DNA from 2 places in the Novosphingobium rhizosphaerae genome. Region 2 is predicted to be linked to the other one. Evidence: riboswitches for the same ligand, from Rfam matches in the RefSeq annotation. Region 2 holds a riboswitch; the other holds the start of a gene.

Region 1 (15,395 bases), 2.0 Mb from region 2:
GCCGCTGCGGCGGCGCATCACCGTGCTTATCGCCTGCCTGGTCCTTGCCAATGGGCTTGCCTGGGTCTGGGCGCTGGGCCTGTTCCACGCCCAACCGCTGATGCTCGGCACCGCGCTGCTCGCCTGGGGCCTTGGCTTGCGCCATGCGGTCGATGCCGATCACATCGCCGCGATCGACAATGTCACGCGCAAGCTCATGCAACAGGGGCAGCGGCCCGTCGCCGTGGGCCTGTGGTTTGCGCTGGGCCATGCCGCGATCATCGCGCTCGCTTCGGTGGCGGTGGCGCTCACCGCCACGGCGCTCGCCCGGTTTGGTGCCTGGCGCGAGGTGGGCGGGGTGATCGCCACCACGGTTTCGGCGCTGTTCCTGTTTGCCATCGCGGCGATGAACCTGGTCATCCTGCGGTCGGTGTGGCGCACCTTTGCCCATGTGCGGGCAGGGGGCACCTATGTGGAGGAAGACCTCGACCTGCTGCTTTCGGGCCGGGGGCTGCTTTCGCGCCTGTTTCGGCCGATGTTCCGCCTGGTCACGCGCTCGTGGCATATGGCGCCGCTAGGCTTCCTGTTCGGCCTGGGGTTCGACACCGCCACCGAAGTGGCGCTGCTCGGCCTTTCGGCCAGCCAGGCGGCGAGCGGGCTGGCGCTGGGCACCGTGCTGGTGCTGCCCGCGCTGTTTGCGGCGGGGATGGCGCTGGTCGATACGATCGATGGCGTGGTCATGCTCGGCGCCTATGAGTGGGCCTTCGTCAAACCCATCCGCAAGCTCTATTACAATATCACCATCACGCTGGTTTCCGCGCTGGTGGCGATCGTGATCGGCGGGATCGAGGCGGCCGCGCTGATCGGGCAGAAGCTGGGGCTGGGCAGTGCGCCCTTTCGCCTGGCCGCCGATCTGGCCGGCAATTTCAATGGCCTGGGCTTTGCCATCATCGGCCTGTTCGCGCTGTGCTGGCTGGCCAGCCTGGCGATCTATCGCTGGCAGCGGCTGGACGAGATCGAGGTGGCAGAACCATCCTGATGCCAAGGACAGTTGGCTTGGCTTCCGAACTGGGCTAGATGCAGTGACGAAGGACGGGCCTGGCCCGTCGTTCGCGAAGATCGCGTCGGTGCCCCGAGAGGGGCTTAATCGGGAATGCGGTGCGGGGCTTTGCCCCAAGTCCGCAGCTGTCCCTGCAACTGTAAGTGGCGAGCGCGATGCACTTTGTCTCCGGTTTTGGCCGGGGGCGGCCACTGGGCACCAAGTGCCTGGGAAGGCGTGCATCAAGCCCTGACCCACGAGCCAGGAGACCTGCCGGCGCACTGGTCGCTCTTGCCTTGATCCAGGGGATGGTCCGGGCACGGTAACACTTCCGTCTGGGCGACGAAGACTTGTGCGGCTGGGGCTGCACGGGCTTGCGTTGTGGCGGGCGCCTTCGTGCGCCGGCCCGCCGCCGCGCGCCCGGCCGGATCGTTCCGGTGAAGCCCTGCCTTTGTCCGTCGCTGGCGCGCGGAAGGGTTTTGTGCATGCCGGATTTGGCAAAAGTGCCCGTCACCATCGTGACCGGCTTTCTGGGCGCGGGAAAGACCACGCTGATCAGCCACTTGATCCGCAACGCCGGCGGGCGCCGGCTGGCGGTGGTGGTCAACGAATTCGGCACGCTGGGCGTGGATGGAGACATCCTCCAATCCTGCGCCATTCCCGATTGCCCGGCCGAAAACATCGTGGAACTGGCCAATGGCTGCATCTGCTGCACCGTGGCCGACGATTTCATCCCCACGGTAGAGCGCCTGCTCGCGCTCGATCCCCGGCCCGATCACATCCTGATCGAGACTTCCGGCCTGGCGCTGCCCAAGCCGCTGCTCAAGGCGTTCGACTGGCCCGCGATCCGCAGCCGCATCACCGTCGATGGCGTGCTGGCCTTGGCCGATGCAGAGGCCGTGGCCGCCGGCCGCTTCGCCCCCGATCTGGTGGCGCTTGAGGCGCAACGCGCCGCCGATCCGGGCGTGACCCACGAAACACCGCTGGCTGAAGTGTTCGAGGACCAGCTTGCCTGTGCCGACATGGTGCTGCTGACCAAGGGCGATCTGGCCGGGCCGGACGGGCTCGCGCAGGCCCGCGCGGTGATCGCGCAGACCGCGCCGCGCCCCATGCCGGTGATCGACCTGGCCGAAGGTGCCGCCGATCCGCGCGTGATCCTGGGCCTGAACGCGGCGGCGGAAGACGATATCGCCGCGCGCCCGTCTCACCACGATGGCGCGGACGATCACGAGCACGACGATTTCGCCAGCACCGTGGTGGCACTGGACGAAATCGCCGATCCGGCAGACCTTGCCACGCGCATCGCGCGCCTGGCGGCAGACCACGGCGTGCTGCGGGTGAAAGGCCATGTCGCGGTGGCGGGCAAGCCGATGCGCCTGCTGGTTCAGGCGGTGGGCGCGCGCGTGCGCCATCACTATGACCGACCCTGGCGCGCGGGCGAGCCGCGCAGCGGGCAACTGGTGGCGATTGCCGAGCGGGAGCGGCTGGAGCCGGAAGCGATCCGGGCGGCGCTGCTGGCCTGAGGGCAGGCGCGATGCACGTCCTCTTTCGCGAGAGCCACGGCCTGGAAGAAACCGCCGTGCCGCAAGACCTGGGGCAGGCCCCGGCAGACCTGGTCGTGCTGTCTTTCTCTGACAGCGACCTGGCTGCCTGTGCCGCCGCCTGGCACTTGGCGCGCGCGCGCGATCCGGCGTTTCCCACGCTGCGCCTGGCCAATCTGGCCGCGCTGGAACATCCGCTTTCGGTCGATACTTATGTGGAGCGCACGCTCGCCGGCGCGCGCGGCATTCTCATCCGGCTGATCGGCGGGGTGGCGTGGTGGCGCTATGGCCTGGGCCAGGTGGCGCAGCTGGCGCGCGAACGCGGCATCGCGCTGGCGGTCTTGCCGGCAGACGGGCGCGCCGATGCTCAGCTCGATGCCGCGTCCACGCTGGGCGAGGCACCTTTGCGCGAACTGGCGCGGCAGTGCGACGCGGGCGGCGCGCAAGGCATGGCTGCCGCGCTCGCCCTGCTGGCGCAAGAGGCCGGGCTGGGCCGTGGGGCCTCTGCTGCGATCGCGGAACCGCCGCTGCCGATGGCTGGGGGCTGGCACCCGCAGGGCGGCCTTTGCGATCCGCTGGCCTGGCAGGCCGATCCGGCCCAGCCGCTGGCGCTGGTGGTGTTCTATCGCTCCACCCTGGCGGCGCAGGATTGCGCGCCGATCGCCGCGCTGATCGCGGCCCTCGCGGCACACGGCATCGGCGCCCTGGGGCTTTACGTCACGTCGTTGAAAGAACCGCAATCGCGCGCCTTGGTCGAAGCCGCGCTGGACCGGCTCAGGCCCGCCGCCATCGTCAACGCCACGGCCTTTTCCGCGCGGGACGAGGCCGGGCACAGCCCGCTCGATGGCGCCGGCGCCCCGGTGTTCCAGGTGGCGCTGGCCACCGGCACGCGTGAGGGCTGGGCCGCCTCTGCGCGCGGCCTGGCGCCGGCAGACCTCGCCATGCATGTCGTCCTGCCCGAAATCGACGGGCGCGTGTTTGCCGGGGTGGCCAGTTTCAAGCAGGCCGTGGCGCAGGATGCCGCGCTGGGCTTTGCCCGCCAGGTTCATGCGCCCGATGCCGCGCGCATCGTCGCCATTGCCGGGCGCGTGGCGGCGTGGATCGCGCTGGCGCAGCGCCCGGCGGCAGAGCGCCAGGTTGCCTTGGTGCTTTCCATCTATCCGGGCAAGGCCCATGCCATGGCCCACGCGGTGGGCCTCGATGCGCAGGCCTCTACAGCCGCCGTTCTCGATGATCTGGCGGGTGCCGGCTATGCCATGGCGCCTGCGGGCGATCTGGCGGCGCGGCTGGCGGGGGAAACCCTGGCATGGCCGCTGGCCGCCTATGGCGCCGCTCTGGCAGAGCTGGCGCCCGCCTTGCAGCAAGACCTGGCGCAAAGCTGGGGCGCGGCCGAGGCGGACCCGGCGGTGCGCGACGGCGCATTCCACTTTGCCGCCTTGCGCGCCGGCCATGCCCTGATCGCGCTGCAACCCGAACGCGGCGACGTGGCTGGGCGGGACGAGAGCTATCACGATCTCACCCGCTGCCCGCGCCATGGCTATGTGGCGTTCTATCTCTGGCTGCGGGCGCAAGGGATGGACGCGCTGGTGCATATGGGCGCGCATGGCACGCTGGAATGGCTGCCGGGCAAGGCGGTGGCGCTGGGCGAACAATGCTGGCCCCAGGCGCTGATCGGCGATCTCCCGGTGATCTATCCGTTCATCGTCAACGATCCGGGCGAAGCGGCGCAGGCGCGGCGGCGCATCGGAGCGGTCACGCTGGGCCACATGCCGCCCCCGCCGGTGCGGGTGGCAAGCGGCGCGGGCCTGGCGCGGGTGGAGGCACTGCTCGATGAATTTTCCGGGGCCGTGGGCCTCGATCCCGCGCGGCGGGATCGGCTGATCGGCGCGATCCGGGCAGAGGCGCAAGGCCTGGGCCTGGAAACCGAACTGGGCCTTGCCCCCGATGCCAGCCCGGCCGAGGCGATCGCCCGGATCGACCGCTTCGTGTGCGACGTGAAAGACAGCCAATATGGCGATGGCCTGCACGTGTTCGGGCGCGGCAGCCAGGGCGCGGCAGAGCGCGCTGGCCTGCTGGCCGCGCTGGCCGGGCGGCGCGTGGCGGCGGGGCCGGCGGGTTCGCCCTGGCGCGGGCGGGCCGATGTCTTGCCCACCGGGCGCAATCTCTATGCCGTCGATCCGCGCAGCCTGCCCACCCGCGCCGCCCATGCGCAGGGGGTGGCCATGGCGCAGGAACTGGTGCGCCGCCATTTGCAGGACCACGGCGATTATCCGCGCGCGCTGGTGGTGAACCTGTGGGGATCGGCCACGATGCGCACGGGTGGCGAAGACTTTGCCATGGCGCTGCACCTGCTGGGCGCGGCGCCGATCTGGGACGGCACCAGCGAGCGGGTGACCGGCGTGGAAATCTTGGCCTTGGCCACGCTCGACCATCCGCGCCTGGACGTGACACTGCGGGTTTCGGGCCTGTTTCGCGATGCCTTTCCCATGCTGCCCGTGCTGTTTGGCCAGGCGGTGCAGGCGCTGTGTGGGCGTGATGAGCCGCCCGAGTGGAACCCTTTCGCCGGCCAGGCGCCCGCGCCGCGCGTCTATGGCCCGGCGCCGGGCCGCTATGGCCTCGGGCTGGGTGAAGCGGCCGAAACCTATGACGCGGCCAGCCGCCGTGCCGCTGGCGAAGCCTGGCTGGCTGCCTCTTCCCACGCGCTCGATGCAGCGGGAGAGGATGCCGCCGGCCTGCGCGCCCGCGTGGCGGCGGCCGATGCCTTTGTCCATGCGCAGGATCTGCCCGAAACCGACCTGTTGCTGAGCATGGACTATGCCGCGCACGAGGCCGGCTTTGCCGCCGCGCAAGCCGTAGCGGGCGGAAAGGCCGCGCTCTATCATCTCGACCATCGCGATCCCGCCCGGCCCGTGGCGCGCACCCTGAACGAAGAGATCGCCCGCGTGGTGCGCGCCCGCGCGGCGCAGCCGGGGTGGATTGCCGGCATGATGCGCCACGGCTTTCGCGGCGGGGCAGAACTGGCCGCCACGCTCGATCACCTGGGCGCCTTTGCCCATCTGGCGCCCGGCAGCGTGCCCGCGCACCTGATCGACCTCTATTACCAGGCCACGCTGGGCACGCCCGAAGTGCGCGCGTTTCTGAAACGCGACAATCCCGGTGCGCTGGCGGCGATGCAGCAGCGCTTTGCTGCGCTACATGCGGCGGGCCTGTGGCCCACGCGGCGCAATGCCATCCTGGCGGAGCTTTTGGCATGAGCGGCTTTCGCATCGCCGGCTGGTGCCCCGATGCCTGGCGCCCGATGGCGGCGGGCGATGGCCTGTTGCTGCGCGTAAAGCCGCGCCTGGCCCGGCTTTCGCGAGAACATGCTTTGGCGCTGGCCGGGCTGGCCACGCGCCATGGCAATGGCCTGATCGACATGTCGCGCCGCGCCAACCTGCAACTGCGCGGGCTGGACGAAGCCGGCTGGCAGGCCGCGCTGCACGATTTGCTGGCCTTGGGACTGGTAGACGCCGATCCGGTGGCGGAGCGCCGCGCCAATGTGCTGGTCGCCCCCGATTGGATCATGGGCGACGATACCGCGCGCGTGGCGGCGGAATTGCTGGCGCGCCTGCCCGAACTGCCCGCGTTGCCGGGCAAGGTGGGTTTCGTGATCGACGCGGGCGCCGCGCCCATGCTGCTGGGCGAACCGGGCGATTTCCGGGTGGAGCGGGGTGCGGGCGGTGGCCTGATCCTGCGCGCCGCCGGGCGCGCCACGGGCGTGGCACTGGTGCCGGGCCGGGAAGCCGATGGCCTGATCGCGCTGGCCCGCTGGTTTGCGAACAGCGGCTTTGCAGGGCGCATGGCTCGCCACGCCGCGCCGCTGCCCGCCTGGGCCACGGGCCAGGAAACCCCGGCCGCGTCCGCTGCGCCGCTGCGCCCCGGTCCCGGTGCGCTGGGCATGGCCCATGGCGCGCCATTCGGCCGGGTGGATGCCGCCGCGCTTGTCGCTGCGCTCGATGTGCCCGGTGCGCAGGCCCTACGCCTGACCCCGTGGCGCGTCATGGTGGTGGAGGGTGCCGGTGCCGGGACGGTCCCCGGCCTGATCGCCGATCCGACCGATCCGGTCTTGCAGGTGGAGGCCTGCCCCGGCGCGCCGGCTTGCCCGCAGGCCCATGTGCCCACGCGCGATCTTGCCCTGGCGTTGGCGCCGCTGGTGCGCGGCACACTCCACGTTTCTGGCTGCGCCAAGGGCTGCGCGTCCAGCCGCCCTGCCGCCCATGTCCTGACCGGCCGCGCCGATGGCCGGTTCGATCTGGCGCGTGATGCCCTGGCCGGCACGGGAACCCCGCTTTGCACCCAAGAGGTGCTCGCCCATTTCGAAAGGCTGACCGATGCCGCACAGCTATGAAACCGATGGCGCGGCGATCTATCGCCAGTCCTTCGCCACGATCCGGGCAGAGGCCGATCTGGCGCGCTTCGCCGCGCGTGAAGAGCCGGTGGCGGTGCGCATGATCCACGCTGCTGGCATGGTGGACCTGGCCCGGCAGATCCGCTTTTCGGCTGGCTTTGTCGATGCCGCGCGCGCCGCGCTGCGCGCCGGGGCACCGATCCTGTGCGATGCACGTATGGTCTCCGAAGGGATCACCCGCACGCGCCTGCCGGCCGGCAACGCCGTGGTCTGCACGCTGCACGATGCGGGCGTGCCTGCGCTGGCGCGGGCCATGGGCAACACCCGCTCCGCCGCCGCGCTGGAATTGTGGCGACCGCATCTGGCCGGCAGCGTGGTGGCCATCGGCAACGCGCCCACCGCGCTGTTCCACTTGCTCAACATGCTGGAAGATCCGTCCTGCCCGCGCCCGGCGGCGATCATCGGTTGCCCGGTGGGCTTTGTCGGCGCGGCTGAATCCAAGGCTGCGTTGTGGGAGTGGCAGGGCGTGCCCTGCTGCGTGGTGGATGGGCGCCTGGGTGGTAGCGCGATCACCGTGGCGGCGATCAACGCCCTGGCGAGCGACGCGGAATGAGCGCGGCTCCCAACGTTATTGCCGGCACGATCCACGGTGTCGGCCTTGGCCCCGGCGCGCCCGATCTGCTCAGCGTGCGGGCAGACCGGCTGGTGCGCACCACGCGCCACATCGCCTATTTCCGCAAGGCCGGGCGGCCGGGGCAGGCGCGGCGCATCGCCGCCGATCTGCTGCGCGATGATGCGGTGGAAATCCCGATGGAATATCCCGTCACCACCGAAATCCCGGTCAGCGATCCGCGCTACAACGCCTGCCTTGCCGCGTTCTATGCCCAGTGCACCACGCGCCTGGCCGCACTGGCCCGGGCCGGCGAAGACGTGGTCGTGCTCTGCGAGGGTGATCCCTTTTTCTACGGCTCTTTCATGCACCTGCACAGCCGTCTGGCGGGCCAGGTGCCGGTTCAGGTGGTGCCCGGCATCACCGGCATGGCCGGCGCCTGGAATGCCACCGGCCTGCCGATCACCTGGGGTGACGATGTGTTGACCGTGGCCATGGCCACGCTGCCCGAAGACGAACTCACCCGCCGCATCCGCGATACCGATGCGCTGGTGGTGATGAAGATCGGCCGCAACCTGCCCAAGCTGCGCCGCGCCGTGGCCGCTGCCGGGCGCGAGGGTGCGGCCTGGCTGGTGGAATATGCCGCCATGCCCGCCCAGCGGGTGACGCCACTGATGGAGGCGAGCGAAGTCACGCCCTATTTCTCCATTCTGCTGATCCACGGCCAGGGGCGCCGGCCATGACCGGAACGCTTGCCATCGTCGGCCTTGGGCCGGGCGACGAAGCCATGGTCACGCCGCAAGTGCGCGCCGCGCTCGATGCTGCTACCGATGTTATCGGCTATATTCCCTATGTCGCCCGCGTGGCGCCGCGCCCCGGCCTCACGCTGCACCCGTCGGACAACCGGGTGGAGCGCGAACGCGCCGCCCATGCGCTCGATCTGGCGGCGCAGGGCCGGCAGGTAGTGGTGGTTTCCTCGGGCGATCCCGGCGTCTTCGCCATGGCCGCCGCCGTGTTCGAAGTGGTGGAAGAAGGCGCGCCCCGCTGGGCCGATGTGCCGGTCAGCGTGCTGCCGGGCATCACCGCGATGCTGGCCGCTGCCGCGCGCGCCGGGGCGCCGCTGGGCCACGATTTCTGCGCGATCAACCTGTCGGACAATCTCAAGCCCTGGGCGGTGATCGAGCGGCGGCTGCGTCTGGCGGCAGAGGCGGATTTCGCCATGGCGTTCTACAATCCCCGCTCGCGCGCGCGGCCCGAGGGGTTCGCCCGCGCGCTGGCCGTGCTGCGCGAATGCTGCGGCCCGGCGCGCCTGGTCCTGTTCGCCCGCGCCGTCTCCACGCCCGAGGAGCACTTGCGCATCGTTACGTTGGCGCAGGCGCAGCCCGACATGGCCGACATGCGCACCGTGGTGATCGTGGGATCGAGCCAGACGCGCATGATCCACCGGGCCACTGGCCCGGTGCTTTACACCCCGCGCAGCCTTGATGGGGCCGCGGCATGAGCGATCCAGTCCAGCACCGCTTGCGGATCGTGCACCTCGTGGCGCGGGGGCAGGTCTGGCCGGTCGATCATGATCACCGGCAGGCCCAGCGCGCGCGCGGCGATCAGCTTGGCCTGCGCGCCGCTGCCGCCCGCGTTCTTGCACACTATCAGGTCTATGGCATGGCGTTGCAGCAGGGCCATATCGCCCTCCACGGTGAAGGGCCCGCGATCGACCACCAGCGCGTGATCGGGCAGGGGCGGCGGCGCATCGGGCGTGTCGACAAAGCGCAGCACATAGTGGTGCTGCCCCTGCGCGGCAAAGGCTGCCACATGCATCCGCCCCAGCGCCAGCAGCACGCGCCGCGCCGGCCCGGCCAGGGCATCCACCGCGCCGGCCACATCGGCCACGCGGGTCCAGGCGTCGCCCGGCTGCGTCTGCCAGGCCGGGCGGGTGAGGGCGATCAGCGGCACGCCAGCGGCCTGCGCGGCCGCCATGGCATGGGCGCTCATCTGCGCGGCAAAGGGATGGGTCGCGTCCACCAGATGCGTCACGCCGTATTCGCGCAGATAGGCGGCCAGCCCCTCCACCCCGCCAAACCCGCCGATGCGCACCCGCACCGGCTGCGCGCGCGGGGCCTGGGTGCGCCCGGCATAACTGAGCGTGGCGGCCAGACCCTGCGCGGCCAGCAACTGCGCCAACGCGCTCGCCTCGGTCGTGCCGCCCAGAATCAGGATCTCTGGCATGTCTGAACCGGCTCCCTGGTTGAGCATCATCGGCATGGGCGAGGATGGCCGTGATGGCCTTTCCGCCGCTGCCCGCGCGGCCTTGGCCGGGCAGAGGTGGTGATCGGCCCGCCCCGCCATCTCGCCCTGGCTGGCCCGCTTACGGCGCGGGTCATCGAATGGCCAGTGCCATTTGCCGACGGAATCGAACGGCTTCTGGCCTTGCGCGGGCGGCGTGTGGCTATGCTGGCATCGGGGGATCCGTTCTGGTTCGGCGCAGGCAGCAGTGTGGCAGCGCATCTCTTGCCCCACGAATGGGTGGCCCATCCCGCGCCCGGTACGTTTGCCCTGGCGGCGGCGCGGCTGGGCTGGGCCTTGCAGGATTGCGCGTGCCTGGGCCTGCACGCCGCGCCGCTCTCACGCCTGCGCCCGTATCTTGCGCCCGGCGCCTGCGCGCTTGTGCTGCTGCGCGATGGCGCCGCCGTGGCTGATCTCGCCGCCTATCTCGTCGCCACCGGGTTTGGCGAAGCCCAGCTTCATGTGCTGGAGGCGCTCGGCGGCCCGCGCGAACGGGTGCGGCAGGTGCGCGCCGATGGCTTTGCGCTGGCAGACGTGGCCCATCCCGTGGCGGTGGGCCTGGCCGTGGCGGGAGACGGGCTGGCCATGCCGGTCACCGCCGGCCGCCCCGATGCCCTGTTCGCCGCCGATGGCCAGATCACCAAGGCGCCCGTGCGCGCATTGACGCTGGCGGCGCTGGCCCCGCGCGCGGGGGAGCTGTTGTGGGACATCGGCGCGGGTTCCGGCTCCATCGGCATCGAATGGCTGCTGGCCCACCCGGCCAACCGGGCAGTGGCGGTGGAGGCCGATCCCTTGCGTGCCGACCGCGCGCGCGCCAATGCCACGGCGCTGGGGGTGGATCGCCTGCGCGTGATCACCGGCCGCGCGCCGGTCTGCCTGCCCGATGGGCCGCCGCCCGATGCCGTGTTCATCGGTGGCGGGCTGAACCCGGCGCTGCTCGATGCGCTGTGGGCGTGCCTGCCCAAGGGCACGCGTGTGGTGGCCAACGCCGTCACGCTGGAATCCGAAGCATTGCTGGCGCAGTGGCACGCGCAAGCCGGTGGCAGCCTGCTGCGCATCGAACTGGCCGATGCCACCGCGCTGGGCAGCCGGCGCGGGTGGAAAGCACGCTATCCGCTGGTGCAGTGGAGCGCGGTGCGATGATCGGCCATGGGATTGTTGCCGGCTTCGGCTTTCGCGGCGCTGCCACGCCCGCCGCATTGCGCGCCGCCCTGGCCTTGGCGCAACAGGGGCATCCGCCCGTCACCCATCTGGCCACGGCGGCAGACAAGGCCGCCGCGCTGGCCCCTCTGGCCCAGGCGCTCGGCCTGCCGCTGCTGCCGATCGCGCCCGAACAGCTGGCCCATTGCGCCACGCCCACGCAATCGCCCGCCAGCCTGCACGCGCGCGGCATCGGCAGCCTTGCCGAAGCGGCCGCGCTGGCTGGCGCTGGCCCCCATGCCCGCCTGCTGAGCGCGCGCCATATTTCGCCCGATCGCCTGGCCACTTGCGCCCTTGCCGAAAGCACAGAACGATGACCGTCCATTTCATCGGCGCCGGTCCCGGCGCGCCCGATCTGCTCACCCTGCGCGGGCGGGATCGCATCGCGGCCTGCCCAGTGTGCCTCTATGCCGGCTCGCTGGTGCCGGCCGCCGTGCTCGATCACTGCCCGCCCGGCGCGCACATCATCAACACCGCGCCGCTTTCGCTTGACCAGATCATGGCCGAAATCGCCGCCGCCCATGCCGCCGGGCACGATGTGGCGCGGCTGCATTCGGGCGATCTTTCGGTGTGGTCGGCCATGGGGGAGCAGTTGCGCGCGCTGCGGGCCTTGCGCATTCCTTTCACCATCACCCCCGGCGTGCCGGCCTTTGCCGCCGCCGCTGCCGCGCTGGAAGCGGAACTGACGCTGCCCGCGCTGGGCCAATCGCTCGTGCTCACCCGCACGCCCGGCCGCGCCAGCGCCATGCCACCGCGTGAAAACCTGGCGGCCTTTGCCCAGACCGGGGCGACGCTGGCCATTCACCTCTCGATCCACAATCTGGGGCAAGTGGTGGCCGATCTGCTGCCCGAATATGGCGCCGATTGCCCGGTGGCGGTGGTCTGGCGCGCGAGCTGGCCCGAGGAGCGCGTGGTGCGCGCCACGCTGGCCAGCGTGGAAGCGGCGGTGGCCGGCAGCATGGAGCGCACCGCGCTGATCCTGGTGGGCCGCGTGCTGGACGCCAGCGATTTTGCGCCCAGCAGCCTCTATGCCCCCGATTATGAGCGGCGCTTCCGCCCGCAACAGGCAGAGGCATGACAGTGCCGGGCCTGATGATCGCGGCGCCCAGTTCGGGCGCGGGCAAGACCACGCTCACGCTCGGCCTGCTGCGCGCGCTGGTGCAGCAGGGGCTGGTGGTGCAGCCGTTCAAGAACGGGCCTGACTATATCGACCCGGCGTTTCACCGCGCCGCTGCCGGCCGTGCTTCGTTCAACCTCGATAGCTGGGCCATGGCGCCCGGCCTGATCGATGCGCTGGCGGGCCAGGCGCAGGGGGCAGACCTCGCCCTGGCGGAAGCCTCGATGGGCCTGTTCGATGGCGTTGCGCAGCCGGGCGCCACCGGCAACGGTGCCAGTGCCGATGTGGCGCGGCGCATGGGCTGGCCGGTGATCCTGGTGCTCGATGCCTCGGGCCAGGCGCAATCGGCGGCGGCGACGGCGCTGGGCTTTGCCCGCTTCGATCCCGCCTTGCGCGTGGCGGGGGTGATTTTCAACAAAGTGGCCAGCCCGCGCCACGAAAGCCTGCTGCGCGCCGGCATGGCGCAAGTGGGTCTGCCGGTGCTGGGCGCCCTGCCGCGCCGCACAGACCTTGCCTTGCCGGAGCGGCACCTGGGCCTGGTGCAGGCACAGGAACACGCCGATCTCGACAGCGCGCTGGACAAGCTGGCGGCGTTCGTGCGCGATCATGTGGACCTTGCCGCGCTGATCGCGGCGGCATCCGGGCAGGCGGCCCAGCCATCGGCGGCCCACCTGCCACCCCCGCCGGCGCAGCGCCTGGCCGTGGCGCGCGATGCGGCGTTCTCGTTCCTTTATCCGCACCTGCTGCATGGCTGGCAGGCGGCGGGCGCGCAGATCCTGCCGTTCTCGCCCCTGGCCGATGAAGCGCCCGCGCCCGATGCGGACATGGTGTGGCTGCCGGGCGGATACCCCGAACTGCACGCCGGGCGCATCGCTGCGGCAGGGCGCTTCCTCGCCGGGCTGCGCCATCATGCGCAGACGCGGCCCGTGCATGGCGAGTGTGGCGGATACATGGTGCTGGGGCAAAGTTTGGTGGACAAGGCCGGCACGCGCCACGCCATGGCCGGGCTGCTCGGCCTGGAAACCAGCCATGCCGTGCGGCGCCTGCACCTGGGCTATCGCGCGGCGCGGCTGCTGGCGCCGGTGGGGGCGATGGCGGCGGGCACCGCCTTGCGCGGGCACGAATTCCATTATTGCAGCATCCTGGCCCAGCCGGACGAGGCGCTGGCGAGTGTGGCCGATGCCACCGGCGCTGCCGTGCCCGAAGGCGGATCGCGGCGGGGCCGCGTGACCGGTACGTTCTTCCACATGATCGCGGGGCAGGCATGATCCACCTCGATCTGATTGGCATCGGCACGGGCAATCCCGATCACCTGACGCTGGCTGCCGTGCAGGCGATGAACGCAGCCGATGTGATCCTTCTGCCCGATAAAGGCGCGGACAAGGCCGGGTTGATCGACGTGCGGCGCACGATCTGCGCGGCGGTGCTCACCCGCGCGGTGCCACAGGTGGAATTTGCCATGCCGGTGCGCGATGGCGCGGGCGATTATGCCGGTGCGGTCAACGCCTGGCACCACGCAATTGCCGGGGTGTGGCAGGCCGCCCTGGCGCAGGCCCTGCCGCAGGGCGGGCGGGCGGCCTTGCTCGTTTGGGGCGATCCCGCGCTTTATGACAGCAGCTTGCGCATTGCCGCACATTTGGCGGGCCAAGGCTTGCCGCTGTCGATCCACGTGGTGCCGGGCATCACCAGCGTGCAGGCGCTCACCGCCGCCCATGCCATTCCGCTCAACCCCCTGGCCGGGCCGGTGACCATCACCACCGGCCGCCTGCTGCGCGCGCATGGCTGGCCGCCGGGGGCGCTGCATGTGGTGGTCATGCTCGATGCCGGTGGCGCGTTTCGGGCGCTCGATCCGGCGGGCATTGCCATCTGGTGGGGCGCCTATCTGGGCATGGCGCAACAGGCGCTGGAGCATGGCCCCCTGGCCCAGGCCGCCCCGCGCATTCTGGCCCGCCGTGCCGCGCTGCGCGCGCAGCACGGCTGGATCATGGACATCTATCTGCTGAAAAAGGACAAGGGCGATGCAAGCTGCTGATCACGAGGCGCGCCACACCGAAAAGATGCGCAAGAAGCAGGCCGCGCAAGGCAAGATCATGGCCACAAAGACCCGCGAACAGGGCCTGCTGATCGTGCACACCGGCAAGGGCAAGGGCAAGACCAGCGCCGCCATGGGCATGGTGCTGCGCGCGGTGGGCCACGGCATGCGGGTGGGCGTGGTGCAGTTCGTCAAAGGCGCGATGACCACCGGGGAAAGGCGCGTGTTCGATGTCTTTCCCGATCACGTCGATTTCAAGGCCATGGGCGAAGGCTTCACCTGGAATACGCAAGACCGCGCGCGCGACGTGGCGGCCGCTCGCGCCGCGTGGGAGGAAGTGGCGCGCATGATCGCCGATCCGGCCTATGCCATGGTGCTGGCAGACGAGCTGAACATCGTGCTGCGCTACGATTACCTGCCGCTCGACGAAGTGCTGGCCGTGCTCGCCGCGCGCCCGGCGATGAAGCACGTGATCGTCACCGGCCGCAACGCGCCCTATGCGCTGGTGGAGGCGGCCGATCTCGTCACCGAAATGGCCCAGGTGAAGCACCCCTTCCGCTCTGGCGTGAAAGCGCAAGCAGGCATCGAATTCTGATCCCCCCGTTGAAGGATACCCCCATGCTCACACCCGTTGACGATGGCCCGGCCATTGTGGCCTGCAACACTTGCCGATTGAGCGCCGACGTGCGCGAAGATGACAATGGCCAGCGCGGCGGCGCGCGCCTGCTGGAGGCGCTGCGCGCGGTGCAGCAGGGCGATGCGCGCTATGCCGGCATCGCCTTGCAGGAAATGCCCTGCCTGTTTGCCTGCAAGGACCATTGCACCGTGCACCTGCGTGCGCCGGGCAAAGTGGGTTATGTGCTGGGCCGGTTCGCGCCCGATGAAGCGGCCGCCACCGCCATTCTCGATTATGCGGCCGCCTATGCGCAAAGCGAGCATGGCCGCGTGCCGTTCAAGGAATGGCCGCAAGGCGTGAAAGGCCATTTCATCACCCGCACCCCGCCCGCCGGGTTTGTTGCGGTATGAGCGTGTTTGCCTCTCCCGCCGCCTTTGCTGCGGCGCTGGCCGATCTCTCGGCTCCCGATGCTGGTGCCATTGCTGCTGCGCGTGCGCGGCAGGCGGTCTTGACCAAGCCACGTGGATCATTGGGCCGGCTGGAAGAAATCGCCGTGTTCATGGCCGGGTGGCAAGGGCGCGAGAGGCCCGC
Region 2 (15,395 bases):
GCCCGGCAGATAGACTTCGGTCCAGGCATGCAGGTCGCACACGTCCTGCGCCACGCCGGCCGGGCCATCCACCGCGGCAATATCGGGCGTCAACTGGATCGAATAGCCCGAGACGAAACGCGCGGCAAAGCCCAGGCGGCGTAGCAGATGCACCAGGAGCCAGGCCGAATCGCGGCACGATCCGCTGCCCACGTCGAGCGTTTCCTCAGGGCTTTGCACGCCCGGCTCCATGCGGATGACATAGCCGACCGCCTGGTTGACCGCCTGGTTGATCGCCACCAGGAAGTCGATCGTGCGCCCCTCGTGGCCGGTAAAGCGCGCCAGCAATTCATCGAACAGCGGGCCTTGCGCTTCGGTTTCAAAGCAGGCGGCCAGATCGGCTTTCAGTTCCTCTGCATAAACAAAGGGATAGGTTTCGGCATATTCCTCGACAAAGAAATCGAACGGATTGATCACCACCAGATCGGCAAGCAGGTCGACCGAGATTTCGAAGTGATCGATCGGATCGGGAAAAACCACCCGCGCCAGCCAGTTGCCATAAGGGTCCTGCTGCCAGTTGATGAAGTGATTGGCCGGGCTGATCTTCAGCGAATAGTTCGGCACGGCAGTGCGGCTGTGCGCCGCCGGCCGCAATCGGATCACCTGCGGGCCCAATCGAACCGGCTTGGAATAGGTATAGCGCGTGAGGTGATGGAGGCCCGCCTTGATCATAAGACGGGAGGGTGCCCCAATTCATGCTGCGCTGCAACGCACAATCCGCTGGCGTGCGATCAATCCGTGTCTGCGTGGGCAGGGCGGCCGCCATAGGCCGGGATCGCCAGTTTCCAGCGGATCGCGGCGGCACGCAGGGCAAACCCGGCCAGTGCCGATACCGCCCAGACCCAGCCCTTGGGCAAGTGCAGCGCCTGTCCTGCCGAACAGAGCGCTGCGGCAAGGGCTGCGGCGGTGACATAGAGTTCGGGCCGCATGATGATCGACGGGCGCCCGGCAACACAATCGCGGATCACCCCGCCCACGCAGCCCGTGATCACGCCCATGATGAAGGCCGGAACGGGAGGGATGCCATAGGCCAGCGCCTTGGTTGTGCCCAGCACGGCATAAGCGCTGAGCCCTACGGCATCGGCCCATTCCAGCGCGGCGCCGCGCCACCAGCGGTGCGGCGTGATCCAGCACACCACCGCCATGGCCAGGCAGACCAGCGCCACCCAGCGATCGTGCACCCAGAACACTGGCGCTCCGATCAGCAGATCGCGCACCGAGCCGCCGCCCACACCGGTGATCACTGCGAAAAAGCACATCGTCACCAGAGTCTGCCGCATCCGCGCGGCCACCAGTGCGCCCGACAGCGCAAACAGCGCGATACCCGCCAGGTCTGCCACGCCGATCACGGCGGGCAGGGCCGGGGCCACCGCGTGCGGCAACGCGCTGGGCAGGGACGATGGCAAGGACGTGGGCAGCGAGGGGACCAGCGGCATGGACCATGCCATGCCTTGTGGTTCACCGCATGTCGAGGCTGACCGTCGCCGTTCCCGTTCCTTCCACCGGCAGGTAGAGGCCCTGGCCCGCGGCCTTGAGACGGCCGGTGCGCACATCCTCGATCCGTGCGCGGATCACGAAATCGCCGGTGCGCTTGTCAGTCAGGGCGCGGTCGATCTTGGCCATCAGCTTGGCATAGTCGCGCTCGAAGTTCTGGGCGAGCGCGGCAGCGATGGTTTCCGAAAGACCTGGCGCGTTGGCCAGGCTCAGCAGCACGTCGGTGCCGGTGCTGTCGGTCACGCCCGAAACGGCAAGGTCGGCAAAGCTGACGACGCGCGAATTCGGCGCGTTGACCGGGGTGCCGGTCAGCCAGACGGTGCCGTGCGCGCCATTGGCGGCAAACTGTACGCCCACCGCCACCTTGCCGCCGGTGGTGCCATAGCAGGTCACCTTGCCGAACTGCGCCGTCACCGCCCCCAGGCCGGGAACATCGAACGGGCGGGCCGATCGCTTGACCAGCGCCCGCGCGATGACCGGTTCCAGTTCGCGATAATCGGCGATCACCGGAATGACGAACAGCATCCGCCCTGGCGCGCCATCAAGGGTGTGGAGCGGCGGCAGCGGGGCCGGGGTGGGATCGGGCGGACGGTTGCCGACGAAGGTTTCGGTTTGCGCCTGCATGCCCAGCTTGAGCACCAGTTGCCGCCCTTCCACGGCATAGCCGCCATAGCGCAGATCCTTGGGCGTGACGCGCATCCACACCGGCGGATTGGCGTGGTTGAGTTCCAGCGACGTAAACGCGCTGGCCCAGGCCTTGCCGATCTGGCGATCGAGATGCAGCTTGTCCAACTCGCTGGGCAGGGTGCGTTCCAGCTTGTCGATCACGCCCTTGAGCTTGGCATCGGCCTTGCTGGTGAACGTGATGCGCTGTCCGAGAAAATCGATGCCCGGCGCGTTGGTCCAGTCATAGTGGATATCGAGCGTGGCGCGTGGCTTCCAGTCGCGCGTCAGCGACAGGCGCACATGCGCGCGCACCACGGCATCGCCGGTGGCGGTTTCCTGCTTGAGCACGCCGGCAATGTCGCGCGCGCGCACCGTTGCGTGCATCGGCAGGGTGATCACCAGGTCCTGCCCTTGTCCGGCCAGCGTGATCGGACCGCGCGCCACGTTGCCCACGACGCGGCATTCCACGCGAGGCGTCTTGATCTTGACGCCCAGCACTTGGACTCGCTTCGACGCCAGGCAATCCTGGCCCGGCTGGTCGATCGACCACAACTCGCGCGGCACGGCCTGTTCGAGCGCGGCGCTGAGTTCATCGAGGCGGGCAACGATCGGCACGGCAATGGTGGAGGCCTGGGGCGGCAGGCTGATGGCGTCTGTGGCCCGCGGCGGCGCCTGGTTGGCCGGGCGGTGATGGCAGGCGACAAGCGGGATCGATGCGGCCAGCGCCACTACGCTGCCGATCAGGAGAGAACGTTTCATGTGCAGTTGCCCCGTTTGGGCAGGACTACGCGCCAACGCCGGGCAAAGTTCCCAGCGCCATGATCGCGCCACAATCGACGTTCAGTTTCAGCACGTTGCGGATGGAGCCAAGCCGCCATGCCTATCGATGCACCACCTGTCGCACCGATTTCTGCCCCCGCCTCGTCCGCACCGCCTGCGGCCCAGGGCCAATCCTTCGACCTTGCGCGGCTCAAGCCGGAAGAGGCGCGCTGCGGCAGTCCGGCGGCCGATGGCGCGATCGTGGTCTGTGCGGTGGATCGGGAAAAGTTTCGCGTCCATCCCCTGACCGGCCCTTTCGCCGATCAGGCGCCACCCGTGGCGCAACTGCAATTGGCGCCTGGCGTCAAGGCCCAGGCCGAAGCGGAACAGCGCGCCGTGGGCGGCGGTGTCAGCGTTCCTTCGGCCATGGTTTGGATGAAGATAGATTTCTAGCGTGCGATGACAAAAAGTGGGTGCCGGTTTTTGGCAGTAAATCGCACGATAACAAAAACCTAGATCACCATGACGTTTCCGTGAAACGTTATCGTGCTCTAGCGCTTGGAAGGGCTGCCTGGCGTCGCACGACGTGGCAGGTGGCGGGCCCGGCAGCCCTTCCTGCGTCAGGTCAACGCGGGCACTTCACGAACTTGCCCTTGTGGCCCTTGCAAACCTTGCGGGGCGCCGGCTTGGCTGGCGGGCACTTGATGAACTTGCCCCTGGCATCCTTGCACGGCGCGGCCTGGGCCACCATCGGCGTGGCGGCAAGCGCCACAGCGGCGGCAAAGGCGATCGTCAGACGGTTCATACGATGCTTCTCCTTGGTAAGCTCCCCTGCTTGCCTGCCTCGTAGATGGGCGGCCCCAGAAGTCACGTAAACAACTGTCAAGCATAGCCTATTTTACAAAGCTGCACGTCTTGTTGCGGCGCGTTGCCAGGGGCCACCAACAAGCGGGCCAAGAAAAAGGCCGCGCCCGGTTGCCCCGGCGCGGCCTTGTTCAATGCGCTCGCCGCCCAACGGCGGTGCGTCGATCAGATGTGGATCGGCTTTTCGCGGATGCCCATCGCCGCTTCCTTCAGCGCTTCCGAATGGGTCGGGTGCGCGTGGCAGGTATAGGCGATGTCTTCCGAGGTTGCGCCGAATTCCAGGGCCAGGGCCGCTTCGGCAATCATCGTGCCGGCCACCGAGGCAATCGCCCACACGCCCAGCACGCGGTCGTTCTGCGCATCGGCGATCACCTTCACGAACCCGTCGGGCTCGTGATTGGTCTTGGCGCGGCTGTTGCCCAGCATCGGGAACTTGCTGACCTTGATCTTGGACTGGTCGCCGCCGGCCTTTTCCAGCGCGGCTTCCTGCGTCAGGCCCACCCCGGCAAATTCGGGGAAGGTGTAGACCACGCCGGGGATCACGTCGTGGTTCACGATGCCCGTGAGGCCTGCGATGTTCTCGGCTACGGCAATGCCTTCGTCCTCGGCCTTGTGCGCCAGCATCGGGCCCGGAATCACGTCGCCGATCGCCCACACGCCATCAACCGCGGTGCGGAAATCGTGGTCGGTCTCGATCTGGCCGCGCGCGTTGGGCGCAAGGCCGATCTTGTCGAGGCCCAGGCCCTCGGTGTTGGGCCGGCGGCCGATGGCCACCAGCACGCAATCGGCCTCGATGGTTTCGGCAGCGCCACCGGCCGAAGGCTCGACCGTCAGCGTCGCCTTGCCACCGTCCACCGCCACGCCGGTGACCTTGGTCGAAAGCTTGAGCGCCATGCCCTGCTTCTTGAAGATCTTGGCCGCTTCCTTGCGCACGTCGCCGTCCATGCCGGGCAGCAGCTGGTCAAGGTATTCCACCACGGTGACCTTGGCGCCCAGGCGACGCCACACCGAGCCCAGTTCCAGGCCGATCACGCCGCCGCCGATCACCACCAGGTGATCCGGCACGCGGGTCAGCGCCAACGCGCCGGTCGAATCGACCACCACGCCCGCGTCGTTGTCCACGCTCACGCCCGGCAGCGGGGTGACCGAAGAGCCGGTGGCGATGACGATGTGCTTGGCCGAAACCTTCTGCCCCGAGACGGTGACGCTGTGCGCGTCTTCGAAGCTGGCATAGCCCTTGAGCCAGGTGACCTTGTTCTTCTTGAACAGGAATTCGATGCCGCCGGTCAGGCTCTTGACCGAATCCAGCTTCTGCTGCTGCATCGTGGCCAGGTCCAGCTCCACCGGGCCGGTCTTGATGCCATAGCTGGCAAAGGTGCCGTTGACGGCTTCCTCGAACTTTTCCGAACCGTGCAGCAGTGCCTTGGACGGGATGCAGCCCACGTTGAGGCACGTGCCGCCCAGGGTTTCGCGCCCATCGGCACAGGCGGTCTTGAGGCCCAGCTGGGCCGCGCGGATCGCCGCGACATAGCCGCCAGGGCCAGCGCCGATCACCAGGACATCATAATCGTATTCAGCCATTGCGGCCTCCTGTTCGCGCGCCCCTGAAACTGTGGCGGGACTGGCGCGACTTATCACACAAGTTCGCTGCTATGCACGCCTGCGCGCCCGGCACTGGTCGCCGGGCGCGGCACGCTTGGTCGATCAGAGATCGATCAGCAGGCGGGTGGGATCTTCGATCGCTTCCTTGATGGTCTTGAGCGCGGTAACCGCTTCGCGACCGTCGATGATGCGGTGATCGTAGGACAGCGCGATGTACATCATCGGGCGGATCACGATTTCGCCATTGCGCACGACCGGGCGGTCTTCGATGCGGTGCAGGCCGAGCACGGCCGACTGGGGCGGGTTGATGATCGGGGTGGACATCAGGCCGCCGAACACACCACCGTTGGAGATGGTGAAGGTGCCGCCCTTCATGTCTTCCATGGTCAGCGCGCCTTCGCGGGCCTTCTTGCCGTAATTGGCAATCGCCTTTTCGATGCCGGCGAACGACAGCTTGTCAGCATCGCGCACCACCGGCACGACCAGGCCGTTCGGCGCCGAGACGGCCACCGAGATATCGACATAGTCGTGATAGACGATCTCATCGCCCTGGATCTGGGCGTTGACGGCCGGAATGTCCTTGAGCGCCAGGCACGAAGCCTTGGCGAAGAACGACATGAAGCCCAGCTTCACGCCGTGCTTCTTCTCGAACACGTCCTTGTACTTCTCGCGCGCGGCCATCACGGCCGACATGTCCACGTCGTTGAACGTGGTGAGCAGGGCGGCGTTTTCCTGCGCGCTCTTGAGGCGCTTGGCGATGGTCTGGCGCAGGCGCGTCATCTTGACGCGTTCTTCGTTGCGGCCAGGCGCGGCCACGGCGGCAGGCACGGCAGCGGCGGTGGCCACCGGCGCAGGCGAAGCGGCCTTGGCCTGGGCTGCGGCCAGCACGTCTTCCTTGGTCAGGCGGCCGTCCTTGCCGGTGCCCTTGACGGTGGAAGGATCGATTCCGTGCTCCAGCACCGCGCGGCGCACTGCCGGCGAGAGCGCGGCAGCACCGGCATCGTCACCGGCCGGCGCAGCCGGGGCTGCGGCAGGCGCGGGTGCAGGCGTTGCCGGCGCGATCGTGTCAGATGCGGGCGGCACCGGCTTTTCCTCGCGCGGGGCAACCTGGCCGTTGCCGGCCGCGGCCACGCCGTCTTCTACGGTGCCGAGCAGCGCGCCAACCGTGACGGTTTCGCCTTCGGCAACCAGGATCTGGCCGAGCACGCCGGCCACGGGCGAGGGCACTTCGACGGCGACCTTGTCGGTTTCGAGGCTGACGATGGGCTCGTCCAGAGCCACCGCTTCACCGGCTTCTTCAGCCACTGGCCGACCGTCGCTTCGCTGACGCTTTCACCGAGCGTCGGAACCTTGACTTCGATGGACATGACTTGGTGTTCCTTGGGGAGAATTCAGGTGGACGAAACGGCCGGGTCAGGCCTTCTTCTTGCGGCGGATTTCCTCGCGCACCGACAGAGCCAGCGCATCGGCCACCAGGGCGGCCTGCTCGGCAACGTGGCGCTTGGCCAGGCCCGTGGCGGGCGAAGCAGAGGCGGCGCGGCCGGCATAGCGGGCGCGGGCAACCTTGCCCTTGGCGGCCTTGAGCGATTCCTCGATCAGCGGCTCAGCAAAGAACCACGAACCGTTGTTCTTCGGCTCTTCCTGGCACCATACCACGTCTTCCAGATTGGCCATGCGCGAAAGACGCAGGGCCAGCGGCTCACCCGGGAAGGGATAGAGCTGCTCGATCCGGATGATCTGGGTGTCGGTGATGCCGGCAGCATCGCGCGCCTCGATCAGGTCATAGGCCACCTTGCCCGAGCACAGCACGACGCGGCGGGTGTCCTTGTCTTCGGGTGCCGAAGGATCGGACAGGATGCGCTTGAACTGTGCCTCGCCGATGAAATCGGCCGCGGTCGACTTGGCCAGCGGGTGGCGCAGCAGCGACTTGGGCGTCATGATGATCAGCGGCTTGCGGAACGAGCGGTGCATCTGCCGGCGCAGCACGTGGAAGTAGTTGGCCGGGCTGGTGATGTTGCACACCTGCAGGTTATCTTCGGCGCAGAGCTGGAGATAGCGCTCCAGACGGGCGGAGGAGTGTTCCGGACCCTGGCCTTCATAGCCGTGCGGCAGCAGCATGACGAGGCCGTTGGCGCGCAGCCACTTGGCTTCGGCAGCGGCCACGTACTGGTCGATCACGATCTGCGCGCCGTTGGCAAAGTCACCGAACTGCGCTTCCCACAGCACCAGCGTCTTGGGATCGGCGCTGGCATAGCCGTATTCGAAGCCGAGCACGCCATATTCCGACAGCGGACTGTCGAGCACTTCGAAGCGGCCATGGGGCAGCGTGGCGAGCGGCACGTACTTGTGCTCGTCGGTCTGGTCCACCCACACGGCATGGCGCTGGCTGAACGTGCCGCGGCCGCAGTCCTGGCCCGAAAGGCGCACGTTGTAGCCTTCGGTGACGAGGCTGCCATAGGCGAGCGCTTCGGCCGTGGCCCAATCGAACCCGTTGCCCGACGCGAACATCTCGCGCTTGGCATCGAGCACGCGGCCCAAGGTCTTGTGGACGGTGAGGCTTTCGGGAACCGTGGTCAGCGTGCGGCCCAGGCTGTCGAACAGCTTCTGCTCGATGCCCGTGGCCACGTTGCGGCGCGCGGTGACCGGGTCGGCCGGCTTGTTGAGGCCCGCCCAGCGGCCGCCGAACCAGTCGGCTTCGTTGGCCTTGTAGCTCTTGGCGGCTTCGAACTCGCTTTCCAGCGTGGCGGTGAAGCGGTCTTCGGCTTCGCCCTTCCAGTTCTTGTCGATCACGCCTTCGCTTACCAGGCGATCGGCATAGAGCGACGAGACCGCAGGGTGCTTGCGGATCTGGGCGTACATCAGCGGCTGGGTGAACGATGGCTCGTCGCCTTCGTTGTGGCCAAAGCGGCGGTAGCACCACATGTCCAGCACGATGTCGCGGCCGAACTGCTGGCGATAGTCGATCGCCAGCTTGCAGGCAAAGGTCACCGCTTCGGGGTCATCGCCGTTGACGTGGATGATCGGCGCCTGGACGCCCTTGGCCACGTCCGAGGGATAGGGCGAGCCGCGCGAGAACTGCGGGCTGGTGGTGAAGCCGATCTGGTTGTTGATGATGAAGTGGATGCAACCGCCGGTGTTGTAGCCTTCCACGCCGGAAAAGCCGAAGCATTCCCACACGATGCCCTGGCCGGCAAAGGCCGCGTCGCCGTGGATCAGCACCGGCAGGACCTGCTTGTGCTTGCCATGGCCCACGTCGTCGCGGAACTGCTGCTGCGCCAGGGTCTTGCCCAGCACGATCGGGTCCACCGTTTCCAGGTGCGACGGGTTGGGCAGCAGGCTCATGTGCACCTTGGTGCCGTCGAACTCGCGGTCGGTGCTGGTGCCCAGGTGATACTTCACGTCGCCCGAGCCGCCCACGTCTTCGGGATTGGCGCTGCCGCCCGAGAATTCGTGGAAGATCACGCGATAGGGCTTGGCCATCACGTTGGCGAGGATGTTGAGGCGGCCGCGGTGGGCCATGCCGTAGATGATTTCCTTCACGCCGCGCTGGCCGCCGTACTTGATCACCGCTTCGAGCGCGGGGATCATCGACTCGCCACCGTCAAGGCCGAAGCGCTTGGTGCCGACATACTTCTTGCCGAGGAACTTTTCGTACTGTTCCCCGCGCACCACGGCGGAAAGGATCGCCTTCTTGCCTTCGGGCGTGAAGTCGATCGACTTGTCGCCGCCCTCGATGCGGTCCTGCAGGAACTTGCGCTCCTCCACGTCGGAGATGTGCATGTATTCCAGGCCGATCTTGCCGCAATAGTTGCGACGCAGGATCTCGACCACTTCGGGCACGGTGCCCCATTGCAGGCCCAGCGTGCCGCCCAGGTAGATCTTGCGATCCATGTCCTTGGCCGTGAAGCCGTGGTATTCGGGGCTGAGGTCGGCCGGGAGGTCCTGCTTGGACAGGCCGAGCGGATCGAGGTTGGCCGCAAGGTGGCCGCGCACGCGATAAGTGCGCACCAGCAGCATCACGCGCAGGCTGTCGTTGGCGGCCTGTTCCAGCGCCGCTTCGTCGAGCGCGGCACCGGCCTTCTTGGCAGCCTTGGCCACTTCGACCTTGAGCGCCATGGGATCGAGCGCACGGGTCAGATCATCGCCGGCCAGCGCGTCGGTAATCGGCCAGCGCTTCGATTGCCAGGATGGACCCTGCTGCGGCGCATCCTGTGAAGGATCGACTTCGAACTCGTGCACTTCTTGTCCCATCGTCAGTTCACTCCTTTGCCCCCGGGAGGGGAGGGGCTTCGGAAAGAGGCATGAGGCAGACCGCGAAACCCAAGGCGGCCTGTCTGTGACTGTCATCGGTTGCCCGACGCCATCGCTTGGATCGGCAGCCAATCTGCGGCGCGGTGCGCGTGGATGGGCCAGGTATCCTTAATGGCGTTCGGTCAACGCCCTCCGAAGAGGGCCTTAAGGGTATTGCCAGCGCCACCGTGGCGGCCCTGGCCGATAACGTGCGGTGCAAGGCCCGCGGCCGCCCCGAAAGGCAAGCCGCGGGCCAGGCATTCAATCAGGCAAGCGAAGGATCGATACCCTTGCAGGCCACCAGAAGTTCCTTCACCGCATCGACCGAAACCTGGAGGTTGGCCTTGGCGGTTTCATCGAGGTTGATTTCGATGACCTTTTCCACGCCGCCTGCACCGATCACCACCGGCACGCCAACATAGAGGCCGTCAACGCCATAGGCGCCATCGACATAGGCGGCGCAGGGCAGGACGCGCTTCTGGTCCGACAGGTAGGCTTCGGCCATGGCGATGCCCGAAGCGGCCGGGGCATAGAACGCCGAACCGGTCTTGAGCAGGCCGACGATCTCGCCGCCGCCCGAACGGGTGCGCTGCACGATCGCGTCGATCTTGTCCTGGGTGGAAGCGCCCATCTTGATAAGATCGGTGACGGGGATGCCGGCAACGGTGGAATATTCCACAACCGGAACCATCGTGTCACCGTGGCCGCCGAGCACGAACGAGTTCACGTCGCGCACCGAAACGCCGAATTCCCAAGCCAGGAAGGTGCTGAAGCGGGCCGAGTCGAGCACGCCGGCCATGCCCACCACCTTGTTGTGCGGCAGGCCGGAGAATTCGCGCAGCGCCCAGACCATCGCGTCGAGCGGGTTGGTGATGCAGATCACAAAGGCGTCGGGCGCGTTGTCGCGGATGCCTTCGCCAACGGCCTTCATCACCTTGAGGTTGATGCCGAGCAGGTCATCGCGGCTCATGCCGGGCTTGCGCGCCACGCCGGCCGTCACGATGATGACGTCCGCGCCTGCGATGTCCTTGTAATCGTTGGTGCCGATGATCTTGGCGTCGAAACCTTCGACTGGGCCGCACTGCGAGAGATCGAGAGCCTTGCCCTGGGGAACGCCTTCCACCACGTCGAACAGGACGATGTCGCCCAGTTCCTTCTGCGCGGCCAGATGCGCCAGAGTGCCACCGATGTTACCCGCGCCGATCAGCGCGATCTTCTTGCGTGCCATGTGCTTTACGGTCCTTTCCCGGAGACGTCGCGGGACAAGCGTTCAAGCGTTGCCGACTCAAGCCCCCGGATGGAGGTCCCCCCGCGCCCGCGAGACGGGAAGGGTTGCCGACAAGTGGAGGGGCACGTAGGCCTGCCCGGCAGGGATTGCAACCGCAAAAAACCCCGCATTTGCGGGTTTCTTTGATAAGAGTTCGCAATAGCATTAAACAGTAAATCGGCCGTTCATACGAATGCGACAGGCAGGCCAGTGCCCGCCCGCCAGAACGGCACCGGGTGGCCGGCTTTCAGGGCAATTCACGCCAGGCCGGCCAGTTCCCGTTCCAGGGCGTGGCCCTTGCGGCGATCGAGCGTGTGGCACACTTGCGCCCACCAGGCGGCGCCATCGTGATCGCCCGCCACGGCGGCACCCTTGGCTGCCGCGGCAGCCTGCCCGGCGGCGGCGTGGCCGTGACTGGCAAACAGGCGCAGCGCCTGGGCCAGCAGGGCATCGTCGGCAAGATTGTCAGCCACGCGCGCGGCCATCATCCGGCCCGGCGAAGCGTGCGCGGTGCCATTGGCCTGGCGCAGGCTGGCCCAGCCGGGATTGTCGTTGGCCGCATGGGCCGGCCGGCCGGCGGGCCGGCGGAGACAGGGCGAGATCATGCCATAGCGAGGGGCGAAACGCAGCATGCGCAGATGGTCTCCATTGTTCGTTGCGACACCGAAATTTCGCGTAAATTCGGCTTTTTCCTTGTTGAAAGCGGCAAGCGGGCTGAAATCCGCAGCAGCTCTGCCGTCCTTCTAAGGGGGTGCGCGCTAACAGGGGATGAGACGAGACGGTAAACGACCCGTTGATGCTGCCATGGCGGTGGAAGTGAAGTGGCCCGGCGTGGCCGTGCCGCAGCGGCGCGTGGGTTCAGCCGTGCGGCTGGGCAATCCACTTGCCCGCGTTTTCATAAGCCTCGCTCGCTTCGGGGCGCAGTTGCCCGCTCGGCGCGCCGGGCAGGGGCGTGCCCGACAGCGCGGGGCCGGCCGGCGCCATGCCGCGCAAGGGCGAATCGACCGCACGCAGGCCCGTGCCTGCCGGTTGTGCCAGGGGCGCACCGCCCGGCCCGGCGGTCGTGCGCTCCAGTGCGGCCATGCGGCCATCCTCGAACGCTTTTTCCAGCGTCAGCGGATCGGCCAGATCCGCCGCGACGGGCACCCAGCTGCGCGGATGCGGGGCGGCGAGCGGCTCTGCACCGCGATACGTGCCGGTGAAAGCAGCCGGCAGGCCGGCCGTGCCGGCCCAACGATAGAAGCGATGCGCCCCGATCGTGCCGATGAAGGCAAGCTTGTCTGCCCACAGCGGGTGCACCGCGCTGGTATGGTAATGCGTGGCGAGGCCAACCGGGGCAAAGACATTGCCGGCCAGGGCATCGGCGGCCACGCGCCGCGCGCGGTCCCAGAACTGCTGCACCGGGCGGCGCGCCATAGCGCCGTCGCACGCGAAGCTGAACTGGCAGCCGGGCCGTTCCGATCCCTGGTAGACCACGCCGCACACGGTCTTGGGAAAAGCGGGATGGGCCACGCGGTTGAGCACGACTTGCGCCACCGCGCGCTGGCCGGCATCGGGTTCCGAAGCGGCTTCGTAATAGATCGCGGTGGTCAGGCATTGCAGCGCGCGCCAGCGGTCTTCGCCGCTGCCCGAGGCAAACAGCGGCCGCGCCGCGGGATTGCGCGCCCAGGCCGCAAGCGTGGGCGCGTCGTCGGCGTCGCCATGGATCGCGGCCACCTGCCGGTCCCAGGCGCGCGCGGCGTCCTGCGGAGCCAGCAGGCCGCTGTCCTGGGCCGAAACGTAATAGAATGCCGAGCCGGGGAAACTTTCGCCCGCGCGCTCGAATGGTTGCAGGCCGTTACGATCGTGCGCGGCCGCGGCATCGATCCCCGGCGATCCCCAACCCACCGCGCCCAGCACCAGGCCAAGCGCGCCGATCGCGGCAATGCCGGCAGCGCGCTCTGCCAGGCGCGAGCCTGCGCGGTGCTGGTGCCGCCACGATGTCATGTCGCGCCGGCGGATGCGTGCGGCAAAATCGCGTGGCCGCACCGGGGCCAGGGTCAGCGCCTGAAGCAACGCGCCATCGGCCTGCCGCCGCTGCGCCAGCATCGCGCGCTCTTCCGGCCCCGGCGGCGGCATCAGCGCTTCGGGTGGCAGGGTGGGCGTGGCGCCGGTGAAGGGACTCGGGTCTGGCATAAGGGCGGGCAGGGGCCTGATCTTGCAATGGTGCGTTAGTCGCTGCGTGGCAACCATGCACGGGGGTAAATGGCTTCGTCCCGATAAGGCACACCCCGCTACCGCTTGGTTAAATTCTGCCGCGGGCTTGCCCCATGGTACAGGGGGCGCTATCGGCCGCGGCAGACGCCACCGGTGCCCGCGCAAGCGGGCTAAGAGGGAAGCCGGAACCAAAGCCGGCGCTGCCCCCGCAACTGTTTCCGGACGAGCGCCACGCCCTTTGTGCGCCACTGGCCCCCACGCGGGCTGGGAAGGCCGGCGTGTCGCGATGACTTCGGATGAGCCAGGAAACCTGCCGGTGTGTGGTCGTTCCGCGGCCGGGCGGGGTGTACCGGGCGCAAGCGTGACGAGTTTCCGCCCGGGGCCCGGCGGACCCTCGCGCCATGGACGGCAAGACTGTCCATGGGCCGGGAGGAAAAGACCATGAAGACTTCGCTGTTTGCGCTGGCCGCCACGCTCGTGCTGGCCATGCCTGCCCATGCCGAGGAAGCTGCACCATCCGATGGCGCAGAAATCACCGTCCTGGCCACCGGCAGCGCCCTGTCGCTCGACCAGACCGGCCAGGCGATCAGCGTCGTGCCGCTGCAAACGATCGAGGCGGTGCAGGGTGTCGATATCACCCGCGTGCTCGAACGCGTGCCGGGGCTGACCTATTCGCGCACCGGCGGGCTTGGCGCGCAGACGGCCGTGCGCCTGCGCGGCGGGGAAGGGCAGCACACCCTTGTCCTGGTCGATGGCGTACGGGTGGAAGACCCGTCCGCGCCTTCGGGCGGGTTCGATTTCGGCACGCTGACCAGCGGCGGCATCGAAAGGATCGAAGTGCTGCGCGGCTCCAACTCGGTCATCTGGGGCAGTTCGGCCATCGGCGGGGTGATCGCGGTGACCACGCGCGAGATCGACGGCGCGGAAGCTTCGGCCGAAGCCGGCTCGCGCGGCAGCTATGATGCCGAGGCGGTCGCCGGGGTTAAGCGCGATCGCTATGCCTTCTCGCTGGGCGGCGGCTATGCCACCACCGATGGCGTCTCGGCCGCAGCCAATGGCACGGAACGCGATGGCTATGACCAGTGGCGCGTGGGCGGCAAGGGCCGCGTCAACCTGACCGACACGCTTTCGCTGGTGGCCAGCGCCCGCTATGCCGATGGCAAGACCCAGATCGATGGCTATGACGCCGATTTCAATTTCGGCGATACCCCCGAATATACCACCACCCGGCAGTTCTTCGGCCGTGCCGGGGTGCATTACGCGGGCGGCGCCCTCACGCTGGACGCAGGCTATGCCCTGTCGGACACGCGCCGCCGCTATTACACCGGCGGAGCAGACGACACGTTCGAATACGGTTACAACGGCCGTAGCGAGCGGGTGGAACTCAACGGCCGCTATGCGCTGCCGGCCGATTTCGCGCTCGATTTCGGCGCGGATCGCGAATGGACCCGGTTCGACAGCACTTTTGACGCGCAACAGCGCGCGCACCTGACCAGCGGCCATGCCATGCTCGGCTGGTATGGTGCCAAGGCCAGCCTTGCCGGCGGCGTGCGCTATGACGAACAGAGCCAGTTCGGCAGCAACGTGAGCCTCGGGGCCAACGGCACCGTGGAAGTGCTGCGCGGCCTGCGGTTCAACGCCAGCTATGGCGAAGGCTTCCGCGCGCCCACGCTCTACCAACTGCTTTCGCCCGATTACGGCAACGCCAATCTCAATCCCGAACGCAGCCGCAGTTATGATGCCGGCTTGGCCTATACCAGCGCAGACGGCACGTTCCACGCCGGGCTCACGCTGTTCCGCCGCGATACGCGCAACCTCATCACCTACGTCTCGTGCTACATGGTGGAAAGCGCGCTGTGCACCGGCCATGCCTATGGCGTGTATGACAACGTGGGCAAGGCGCGCGCGCAGGGCGCCGAACTGGAAGTGGGCGCCACGCTCAGCCCAGGGGTCAAGGGGCAGATCGCCTATGCCTATACCGAAGCGACCGATCGCACCCCTGGCGCGGCCACGTTCGGCAAGGACTTGGCGCGCCGTCCGCGCCACGCGCTGACCACTTCGCTGGACTGGACCACGCCCTGGGCCGGCCTGGCCCTCGCCGCGGATATCCGTTTTCAATCCGAAACCTTTGACAACGCGGCCAATTCGATCAAGCTGTCGGGCGGTAGCGTCACCACGCTGCGCGCCAGCCTGCCGATCCTTCATCAGGCCGAACTGT

Evidence for each region. Region 2 has a riboswitch for cobalamin ahead of R9J51_RS09580 (TonB-dependent receptor domain-containing protein). Riboswitches for the same ligand answer to the same signal wherever they lie in the genome.
Region 1: linked by a shared signal. The riboswitch ahead of cobW (cobalamin biosynthesis protein CobW) and the one ahead of R9J51_RS09580 (TonB-dependent receptor domain-containing protein) in region 2 are both predicted to bind cobalamin.

Annotation. Positions count from the first base shown of each region.
Region 1 is NZ_CP137861.1:4,106,769-4,122,163, reverse strand. It holds gene R9J51_RS18670 (HoxN/HupN/NixA family nickel/cobalt transporter) at 1-1,018, shown strand, start outside; cobalamin riboswitch at 1,088-1,310, shown strand; gene cobW (cobalamin biosynthesis protein CobW) at 1,504-2,541, shown strand; gene cobN (cobaltochelatase subunit CobN) at 2,553-5,813, shown strand; gene R9J51_RS18655 (cobalamin biosynthesis protein CobG) at 5,810-6,946, shown strand; gene R9J51_RS18650 (precorrin-8X methylmutase) at 6,930-7,559, shown strand; gene cobI (precorrin-2 C(20)-methyltransferase) at 7,556-8,299, shown strand; gene cobJ (precorrin-3B C(17)-methyltransferase) at 8,296-9,057, shown strand; gene R9J51_RS18635 (cobalt-precorrin-6A reductase) at 9,021-9,782, opposite strand; partial or broken gene cbiE (precorrin-6y C5,15-methyltransferase (decarboxylating) subunit CbiE) at 9,781-10,982, shown strand; gene R9J51_RS18625 (cobalamin biosynthesis protein) at 10,979-11,356, shown strand; gene cobM (precorrin-4 C(11)-methyltransferase) at 11,353-12,117, shown strand; gene R9J51_RS18615 (cobyrinate a,c-diamide synthase) at 12,114-13,424, shown strand; gene cobF (precorrin-6A synthase (deacetylating)) at 13,421-14,188, shown strand; gene cobO (cob(I)yrinic acid a,c-diamide adenosyltransferase) at 14,175-14,783, shown strand; gene R9J51_RS18600 (DUF1636 domain-containing protein) at 14,807-15,214, shown strand; gene cobT (nicotinate-nucleotide--dimethylbenzimidazole phosphoribosyltransferase) at 15,211-15,395, shown strand, end outside.
Region 2 is NZ_CP137861.1:2,072,900-2,088,294, forward strand. It holds gene R9J51_RS09525 (transglutaminase family protein) at 1-711, opposite strand, end outside; gene R9J51_RS09530 (trimeric intracellular cation channel family protein) at 771-1,475, opposite strand; gene R9J51_RS09535 (DUF4403 family protein) at 1,498-2,958, opposite strand; gene R9J51_RS09540 (hypothetical protein) at 3,076-3,411, shown strand; gene R9J51_RS09545 (hypothetical protein) at 3,584-3,763, opposite strand; gene lpdA (dihydrolipoyl dehydrogenase) at 3,988-5,403, opposite strand; partial or broken gene odhB (2-oxoglutarate dehydrogenase complex dihydrolipoyllysine-residue succinyltransferase) at 5,527-6,791, opposite strand; gene R9J51_RS09560 (2-oxoglutarate dehydrogenase E1 component) at 6,838-9,675, opposite strand; gene mdh (malate dehydrogenase) at 9,980-10,942, opposite strand; gene R9J51_RS09570 (hypothetical protein) at 11,239-11,613, opposite strand; gene R9J51_RS09575 (cell wall hydrolase) at 11,840-13,156, opposite strand; cobalamin riboswitch at 13,326-13,496, shown strand; gene R9J51_RS09580 (TonB-dependent receptor domain-containing protein) at 13,619-15,395, shown strand, end outside.